Regions from separate parts of the Streptomyces sp. NBC_01261 genome, predicted to be linked through region 2. Evidence: riboswitches for the same ligand, from Rfam matches in the RefSeq annotation. Region 2 holds a riboswitch; each other region holds the start of a gene.
What was found. A riboswitch is a leader RNA that binds a small molecule or an ion and turns the genes downstream of it on or off. The one in region 2 is predicted to bind cyclic di-AMP.
Positions count from the first base shown of each region.

Region 1: linked by a shared signal. The riboswitch ahead of OG226_RS26825 (M23 family metallopeptidase) and the one ahead of OG226_RS22060 (transglycosylase SLT domain-containing protein) in region 2 are both predicted to bind cyclic di-AMP.
Region 3: linked by a shared signal. The riboswitch ahead of OG226_RS41085 (C40 family peptidase) and the one ahead of OG226_RS22060 (transglycosylase SLT domain-containing protein) in region 2 are both predicted to bind cyclic di-AMP.
Region 4: linked by a shared signal. The riboswitch ahead of OG226_RS29655 (transglycosylase family protein) and the one ahead of OG226_RS22060 (transglycosylase SLT domain-containing protein) in region 2 are both predicted to bind cyclic di-AMP.

Region 1 covers NZ_CP108463.1:6,049,242-6,051,433, reverse strand. The annotation lists gene OG226_RS26825 (M23 family metallopeptidase) at 1-873, opposite strand, end outside; cyclic di-AMP (ydaO/yuaA leader) riboswitch at 885-1,042, opposite strand; gene OG226_RS26820 (PP2C family protein-serine/threonine phosphatase) at 1,277-2,192, opposite strand, start outside.
Region 2 covers NZ_CP108463.1:5,035,890-5,038,081, forward strand. The annotation lists gene OG226_RS22055 (CocE/NonD family hydrolase) at 1-583, shown strand, start outside; cyclic di-AMP (ydaO/yuaA leader) riboswitch at 847-1,018, shown strand; gene OG226_RS22060 (transglycosylase SLT domain-containing protein) at 1,022-1,501, shown strand; gene OG226_RS22065 (HAD family hydrolase) at 1,621-2,192, opposite strand, start outside.
Region 3 covers NZ_CP108463.1:9,229,782-9,231,973, forward strand. The annotation lists gene OG226_RS41080 (ATP-binding protein) at 113-571, shown strand; gene OG226_RS41085 (C40 family peptidase) at 677-1,150, opposite strand; cyclic di-AMP (ydaO/yuaA leader) riboswitch at 1,154-1,333, opposite strand; gene OG226_RS41090 (hypothetical protein) at 1,673-1,981, opposite strand; gene OG226_RS41095 (ATP-dependent Clp protease proteolytic subunit) at 1,989-2,192, opposite strand, start outside.
Region 4 covers NZ_CP108463.1:6,655,673-6,657,864, forward strand. The annotation lists gene OG226_RS29650 (transglycosylase family protein) at 1-774, shown strand, start outside; cyclic di-AMP (ydaO/yuaA leader) riboswitch at 969-1,150, shown strand; gene OG226_RS29655 (transglycosylase family protein) at 1,160-1,855, shown strand; gene eno (phosphopyruvate hydratase) at 2,188-2,192, shown strand, end outside.

The sequences.
Region 1 (2,192 bases), 1.0 Mb from region 2:
GGAGACCTTCTGCCCGACGCTGACGTTGATCGAGGACTGGTGGCAGAACCACAGCTCGGTGCCGTCGTCGAGGGTGAGGATCGTGCGGTACCCGTACGACCCGGCCCAGCCCGCCTCGGTGACCGTGCCGCTGTGGATGGCCTTGATCAGCGTGCCGGTGGGAGCGGCGAAGTCGAGACCCGTGTGATACCCGGAGGACCACATCGAGCCGGCCTGGCCGAAGGTGCCGGTGATCGTGTACGAGCCGACCGGCAGCGTGTACTGCTTGGCCAGCGCGGCGAGCTTCGCGGCCTCGGCCTTCTTCTTGGCGGCGGCCTCCGCGGCCTTCTTCGCGTCGTCCGCCTTCTTCGCGGCGTCCTTCTCGGCCTTGGCGGCGGCGTCGTCGACCTGCTGGGCGACGGCCGCCTCGACGGCGGCCTTCGACTTGCCGTCGACCTGCACCTGCTGCGACTCGGCCTGCGCCATGATCCGGTTGCGCAGCAGCTCACCCGCGTCCGAGGCGCCCTTGGCGGTCTCGGTGGTGGTCACGCCGACGCTGCTGAGCGCGGTCGCGGAACCCTTGGGGGTACTGCTGGACGAGTCGTCCAGCAGGTGGCCCACGGAGGGCAGGTCGGGCAGGGAGATGGAGACCGGCGGCTTGCCGGTGTTGGCGCTGGCCATGCCGCCCGCGCTGACGGCGGCTATGACACCGACGCCCAGGACGGTGGAGCTGCGGGCGAATCCTCCGCCACCACGCTGCTTGGCGACACGGTGCTTGCCGCGGTTGGGAAGAACGGTCTCCGCGCTGGGATTCCACTCCTCCCAGGGGCCCTCGTCGGGGCGGTAACCGCCGTAGACGACAGGGGCTTCTGGGGCAGCCTGGTTGGACGCCACGTGGGCGTGCTCCTTTCCTTCCCTCTCGCCTACCGGGTTAGCTGACGGGTTCGGAGCAGGAAGGTCTCCTACGCGCGTAAACCGGTCGTGTTTCCACGGCGGTTGACGAGCGATTCACCCCAAGGTGGTGGTTCCCCGGTTCCCTTTCAGGATTCGGCGCGTGCGCACGGAGCCATCTCTTGTGACGGCTGGGACGACCGCGCTGCGTTATCGAACGTTAATAGACACGGGCGTCCGTTTCCAAGCTGTTCGGCTTGATCATTAACCTTTCCTTGCTGGACGAAGGGCCCACCACCGGCGAAAAACGGGCGAGTTGGCCAAGCCTCAGAATTCCCACAGGTATTGACGGTGTATCAGTTGTTGTGCGGACGGCTCCAGACCGGTCACGGCCCGTGATGTCCGGTCAGGGATGCCGTACGGCGATCATCGCCATGTCGTCCGTCATCCAGCCCCCGGAGTACCGGCGCACCTCCTTGGCGAGGATGCCGAGCAACGCCTCGGGGGTACGGAAGGTCCGGCCGGCCAGCCGCGCCCCGGGGTCGTAGAAGACACCGCGGGAGTCGCGCGCCTCGGACAGCCCGTCGGTGTGCACGAGGAGGGTGGCCCCGCCCGGGAACGCGAACTCCTCGGCACGGTCGGGCCAGACCCCCAACTCGCCCATTCCCAGGGGCAGTGCGGGCTCCTGGACCTGCAACGTGCGGACGGTGCCGTCCTCGTGCAGGAGCAGCGGCGGCGGGTGGCCCCGGTCGACGATCCGTACCACGCCGTCGCCGTGCGGGAGTTCGGCGAGGACGGCCGTGGTGAACCCCTCGAACGCGTCGAGCCCGTCGCGCCGGGTGCCCTCGCGCGCCAGCGCCCGCTCCAGCCGCTGCGCGACCGCCTCCAGGGTCACCTCCTGCTCGGCGGCCTCCCGGAACGCCCCGATGACCACGGCGACGGCGGCGACCGCGCCCATGCCCTTGCCGCGCACGTCACCGACGACCAGCCGTACGCCGTGCGGAGTGTCCTGCACCGCGTACAGGTCGCCGCCGATGAACGCGCCCTCCTGCGCCGCCTCGTACCGTGCCGCGATCGCGAACCCGCCGATCCGCTCGGCCGGTTCGGGCAGGACGGCCCGCTGGGCGGCCTCGGCGATCTCGCGCGCGGAGGCGAGCTGTTCGCTGCTGCGGCGGACCAGGAGGTTGATCAGGACGGCCAGGACCGTGACCGTCGCGACAGTGGCCGCCTCTGTGATCGCGTCCGTGTGGAGGACGATGCCGAGCCTGATGTGGATCGCGAGGACGACGGCGACCGAGGCCAGGCCGGTGAGCACGGTGCCG
Region 2 (2,192 bases):
CATCGGGCACGCGTTCCCGCCCGGGCACCGCATCCGGCTCGCGGTGTCGTCGGCGTACTGGCCGTGGATCTGGCCGCAGCCGGAGTCGGCGGCGGGGTTCACGCTGGACCCGGAGGGAAGCGCGCTCGAACTTCCCGTGCGGGAGCGGGAGTTGACGGAGGGCATCCGTTTCGAGGAACCCGAGGAGGCCGAGCCGCTCGGGGTCAACCACCCGGCCACGCTGGACGAACCACGCCCCGAGCGGCTGGTGGTACGGGATGTCGCGAAGGGGGAGTGGCGGCTGGAGGTGGATCCCCGGTACGGCGGCACGCGCGTGTACCCGGACGGTCTCGAATTCACCGAGGACGCGTTGGAGACGTACACGATCGACGAGTCCGACCCGCTGTCGGCGCGCACCCGGTCGGACTGGTCGATCCGGCTGCACCGGCCGGAGCTGGGATGGGACACGACCGTACGGACGCGGTCGGAGATTACTTGCGACGAAACGGAATTTATTACCTCGAACGAGGTCATCTGCACCGAGGGCGAAGAAGTGATCTTCCATCGCACATGGGAGAAAAGGATTCCGAGAACTGCCAGTTGAGGATGAATGCCCGATTTGCCGTTCTTAATCCTCCCGTGACTTGGGTCACGCGTTTCTGTGCGTGACCTGTGTCCTGGTCTGCCCGCGTTTTCCCTTACGGCATTTGACAATTGACCCTTGGCTCGCGCAAAGGATCAAGTGCCCCATACGCCTCAGACCAAGGTCAATAGGGGTTAGGTGTGATTCCGCCACTTGTTCCGGACATGTGCTCTCGCATAGTTTCCCGGCCTGTCGAGCGGAACGCCGAATCCTGCCGCCGCCCGGCATCCCAGTCACGAACTTCTCGCACGGCAGGAGCGGGGGAACCAGGTAGGTCGCCGGGCCGGTCGTCACGACCGGAACGGCTTGGGGTTAAGTCACGTCCGCAAGGGCGCGGCCGGGCACCTCCCAGCCCGAACCCGACAGCTCACCTCGCAGGCGACGGAGAGGAACCTCGTCATGCCTGCAACCGCTCAGTCCCGCCGTGCCCGCCTCGTCCGCCGTGTCGTCGTCGCCGGTACCGGTGTCGCGATCCTCGCGCTGCCCGTCGTGGGTGCGACCACCGCGTCCGCGGCCACCACGTCGACCACCACCGCCTCGACCACGCTCGCCGGGTACCCCAACACCCTTGACGGGTGGATCCGGGAGTCGCTCGCGATCATGGCGCAGAAGGGGATTCCGGGTACGTACAACGGGATCTACCGGAACGTGATCCGTGAGTCTTCCGGGAACCAGTACGCGATCAACAACTGGGACTCCAACGCGGTGGCCGGTACGCCGTCGAAGGGGTTGCTTCAGGTGATCGACCCGACGTTCAACGCGTATCACGTTGCCGGGACTTCGTTCGATCCGTATGACCCGGTTGCGAACATCACCGCCGCCTGCAATTACGCCGCGGCCGTGTACGGGTCCATCGACAACGTGTACGGCGCTTACTAGAAAATGTTGGATCAGCCACGACGGGTTGTCTGTTCGGCTCTCGCGCTGTCGTGGCTGGTCGCGCCCGCGCGGCGGAGCCGCACATTGATACAGCCCCGCGCCCCTAAAAACAGGGCGTTCTAGCTGAAGAGTCTTTCCAGGACCAGCGCGATTCCGTCGTCCTCGTTCGACGTCGTCACCTCGTCCGCCACCGCCTTGAGTTCGGGGTGGGCGTTGGCCATGGCCACTCCGTGGGCCGCCCAGTCGAACATCGGGATGTCGTTCGGCATGTCGCCGAAGGCGATGGTGTCGGACGGCGTCAGGCCCAAGTGGCGGGCGGCGAGGGCCAGTCCCGTCGCCTTGGTGATGCCGAGTGGCTGGAGTTCGACGGTGCCGGGGCCCGACATGGTGACCGAGGCCAGGGAACCGACCACCGAGCGGGCCGTGGAGGCCAACTCGTCGTCCTCCAGGGCGGGGTGACGGAGCAGCACCTTGCTGATGGGTTCGCACCAGAGGTCGTCGCGCCTGCCTACCCGCACGGCGGGGAGCGTGGGGTGCGGCATCAAGTAGCCGGGCTCGATCAGCGTCAGGCCGTCCACGCCGTCCTGGTCGACCGCCGCGTACACCTGGCCGACCTCCGCCTCGATCTTGCCGAGCGCGGTCTCCGCCAACTCCCGGTCCAGGGTGACCGACCAGAGCAGACGGTCCGCGC
Region 3 (2,192 bases), 4.2 Mb from region 2:
CCGTTACCGACGAGGTAATGGCAGTCTGGCGAAGAAGCACCAGTCCGGGACCGTACTCGAACCATCCGCTCCGTGTCGGACACCGGTCCCGCGGGAAAGGGACGACCGCGCCATGGCAGACCATCTGGAAGCATCCGTCACTCTGCCGAGCGATCCCGCCTCGGTCTCCACCGCCCGCACCTATGTCGTCGGGACCCTGGTGGAATGGGGACTTCCGGCGGACACGGAGGTCGCCGACACCATCCGCCTCATCGTCTCCGAACTCGCCACCAACGCCGTACAGCACACCTTCGGGCAGTCACCCACCTTCACGGTGGACATGGAGCTGGAGCGTGACGAACGGCTGCGCATCGGGGTCACCGACAGCCATCCCCGGTTCCCGAAACGCCTGCCGGCCGCCGTCCAGCAGGACAACGGCCGAGGCATGGTGATCATCCGCTGGCTGACCGCGGAGTGCGGCGGCAAACTCAAGGTCCGGCCCACCCTGGAGGGCGGCAAGACCGTCTCCATCGAGGTGCCCTGGACGGTACCGGCCCGACCGGTGACCACGGCGGGCCAGCAGGAGCCGTAGAGCCGCCGTCTTCCGAACGCCTCCGTCCCGAACGTCCCTGGACACCCGAGGGGGGTGGCGGCCTGTCAGGTGGCCGCCACCCCCCTCGGGAGATTCGGACAGGCCCTAGCTGACCCGGCCGTACCAGACGCTCTTGGTCCAGATCTTCTGCAGCCTCACCACGTCCCCGGTCTTCGGGGCGTGCCAGATCTTTCCCTTGCCGGCGTAGATGCCGACGTGGTAGACGCTGGAGCCCGAGTGGAAGAAGACGAGGTCCCCGGCCTTGCGGCTCTTGGCCGAGATGTGGTGGGACTTGTTGTACTGCTGGGCCGCCGTACGGGGCAGTTTCTTGCCTGCCTTCTTGTACGAGTACAGCGTGAGCCCGGAGCAGTCGAAGCGGCCCGGTCCGGTGGCCCCGTACCTGTACGGGGCGCCCTTCTTGGACGCCGCGACCTGGAGTGCCTTCGTCGCGGGTGTCGCGGCCGCGGCGTCGGATGCGACGCCCGGTATCACGACGGAGCCGCCCACGGCGGCGATGGCGAAGGCCGAGGCCGTACCGGCCCTGACCATCAGCGACGGGACACGATTGAGCGCAGTCATGCGCAACCCTTCGTCAGCCGCCTGTGAAAGATGACCTGTCGGATTCGGGCTGACAAAGTTGCCCGGCCGCTGACGCGGCTTCACCCCAAGGGCTGCTCGACCCGGTCATGGCGTGACCGTCCCGGCGACCCGTCGTGCTTGGGTCCTCCACTCCTGCCGATGCACTCCTGTCGACCTGTCATCCGGGTGGCGGCAGGACTCGGCGTCCGCCCGGATCGCCCCGCCGCTGCGGCGGGGTCTTGTCGTCAGACAGGGATCTTCACCTATGAATGTCCGAAAAGCCCAACGGAACCGGGGATTTGTGGGGTTACTCACCACTCACCCGTTCGGGTGGACAGCCCCGTGTTCGAAGGGGTGTCGAGGGGTGCCAGGCCCTCGGACCAGCACCGGAACGCTTCATACGGCCCTGGGGCTACGCGTGTTGCGCAACCCGGACGGCCGTATGGACGGAGCGGCGACTACTCCGATCGGGGGTACGCCGTTCGGCTCGTTTCGCCCCCGGCCGGGACGGCTCCGGGTCCGTCAACTGTCGGAGGACGCGGGGATGGTGACGCGAGCCGTGCGGCGCTCCCCGTCCAGCACGCGCAGCGCCCGCGCGAGAGTCGGGGCGTGCAGTTCGGTCTCGCCCCGCTGGTGCATCAGCGCCAGCGCGTCCCGCAGCTCGGTGGCCTTGGCCACGAGCGCCTGAGCGGCCCTCAGGCCACGGTACGTGTCACCGTCGTGCGCCGGGTTGATACGGCCGAGCAGGTCGGCCACATCCAGATAACGGTCGATCAACTCGCCCTCGGCGCGTGTCAGTGCGGGCAGCGGAGGCAGTTCCGGCGGCAGCATCGTCGGCTCACTCCCCGCCCGGCTCGGTGAGCGAGATCCTGCGGGTCGACACGATCCGGTCCACCAACCCGTATTCCAGAGCCTGTTGGGCATCCATGATCCGGTCCCGCTCGATGTCCGCGCTCACCTGCGCCACCGTCCGTCCCGTGTGCAGGGCGAGCAGTTCCTCCAGTTGGACCCGCGTGCGTGCCAACTCCCCGGCCTGGATGGC
Region 4 (2,192 bases), 1.6 Mb from region 2:
ACCCAGGACGAATGGGAGAAGTACGGCGGCCTCGCCTACGCCCCGAGCGCCGACCTGGCCAGCCGCTCGCAGCAGATAGCCGTCGCCGAGAAGGTCCTCGACGACAAGGGCACCTCCGCGTGGACCACCTGCGCGCTGCTCTCCGGTCTCACCACCTCCTCGGGTTCGACGGACGTCGACACCGGCCTCGCGAGCGACTCCCCGTCGGCCACCCCGACCGGCTCCTCCGACTCCGGTTCCGACTCCGACTCCGGTTCGTCCGACTCGCCCGCTTCCTCCGGGTTGTCCGACTCCGGCGCCACGGACTCGACTTCGTCCGACGCGTCCGGCGGCGACTCGTCGACCGACAGTCCCTCGCCCACCGCGACGGACAACTCCAGCAAGTCCGACAAGTCCACCACCCCTTCGGTCGGCAACGACTCGGTCGCCGCCTCCCCGAAAATCGACGAATCGGACAACCCGGCCCAGGCGGTGGGCAAATGGAGCCTCGTCGACACCGGCGCGCTCGGTGATTCCGACGACCAGCAGGGCGATCAGCAGAGCACTCAGCAGAGTGCCGGTAAGCATCGCGGCGCCAGTGCCGAGGAGAGCGTGTCGCCGCAGACCTACATCGTCCGCGCCGGCGACTCCCTCGCGTCGATCGCCGACTCCCTTGGCTACGACGGCGGATGGACTGCGCTCTACGCCGAGAACAAAAAGGTGATAGGCGCCGATCCGACCCAGATCGCCGCCGGTCAGACCTTGGACGTCGGTACGGAAGCGGACGAAAAGTAGCAAGAGAACAGCGGGAGTTCGCGTCATGCTTCGCTCGGGAATGTCCGGTTTGATCAAAGTGTGGGATGAGTCTCAGAAGCCCTGATCGTCTTTGAAATTCCGCCGATTCCGTGTCTACGGTCAAGGCCGCTCGTCACCACGAGCCCCGGTTGCCGCACACGCCGAGTCCTGCCAGCGGCCTCCGGGAACAGTCGTCGCGTCAAGCGCCGTAGGCAGGAGCGGGGGACCCAAGGTAAGCGCCGGGCCCGGGAGTTGAGAGACGACCGGAACCGGCTTGGGGTTAAGTCGTGCCGCGTACGAGACGTACGAGCACGGCCGGGCAACTCACACGGCCCGAACCCGACAGCTCACCTCGCAGGCGTCGGTGAGGGGATTGGGATTTTCCATGCTGTTTTCCAGCAAGGGCAAGCACCGCCGTCCGTCCAAGGCCACCCGCGTCGCCACGCTCGCCGGCGTCACCGGTGTCGCGATCGCCGCGCCGCTCATGGCCACCGGCAGTGCCTCCGCCGCCACCGCGTCCGAGTGGGACACGGTCGCCAGCTGCGAGTCCGGCGGCAACTGGTCCATCAACACCGGTAACGGCTACTACGGCGGTCTGCAGTTCTCCGCCTCGACGTGGGCCGCGTACGGCGGCACCGCCTACGCCTCCACCGCGAACCAGGCCTCCAAGTCCCAGCAGATAGCCGTGGCGGAGAAGGTTCTCGCCGCCCAGGGCAAGGGCGCCTGGCCCACCTGCGGCACCGGCCTCTCCGGCGCCTCGTACTCCGGCGGCAGCTCCAGCTCGTCGAGCGGCTCGAACAGCTCCAGCTCCTCCAAGAGCACCACCGAGCGTTCCACGAGCGACACCACCGCCTCCCGCTCCGCCGAGCGCCCGGCCGCCAAGAAGACCGTCACCACCCCGACCGGCAAGAAGGTCAAGAAGGGCGACGGCGAGTACAAGGTCGTCAAGGGCGACACCCTCAGCTCCATCGCCGAGAAGCACAAGGTGAAGGGCGGCTGGCAGCAGCTGTTCAAGCTGAACAAGAACATCATCGACGACGCCGACTTCATCTTCCCGGGCCAGCAGCTCCACCTGAAGTGACCTATCGGTCTCGTAGCTGAACCACAGCGCCCTCACATCCGGGGTCCCCATCATGGAGACCTCGTGAGGGTCACCCCCGTCCCCCACGGGCTCCCCGCTCCGGTGCGTGTTCCCCCGTACGCACCGGGGCGGGGCTTTTTTGCGTCCTCGGCCCGCCGCCCCCGTCCCCATACCCGCCGCTTGCCGGGACTTTTTGTTCCGTTCGGAAACAATTTACTCTCGGTTCTGTCCATCAGGCGGCCGACCGGATGGCCAATCGCCCCGAGCCGGTTAGGCTCGTCTCGCAGAGCCGCTGCGGTGTTGCCGTAGCCGCGTCAGATCCCAAGAAGGAGATGCT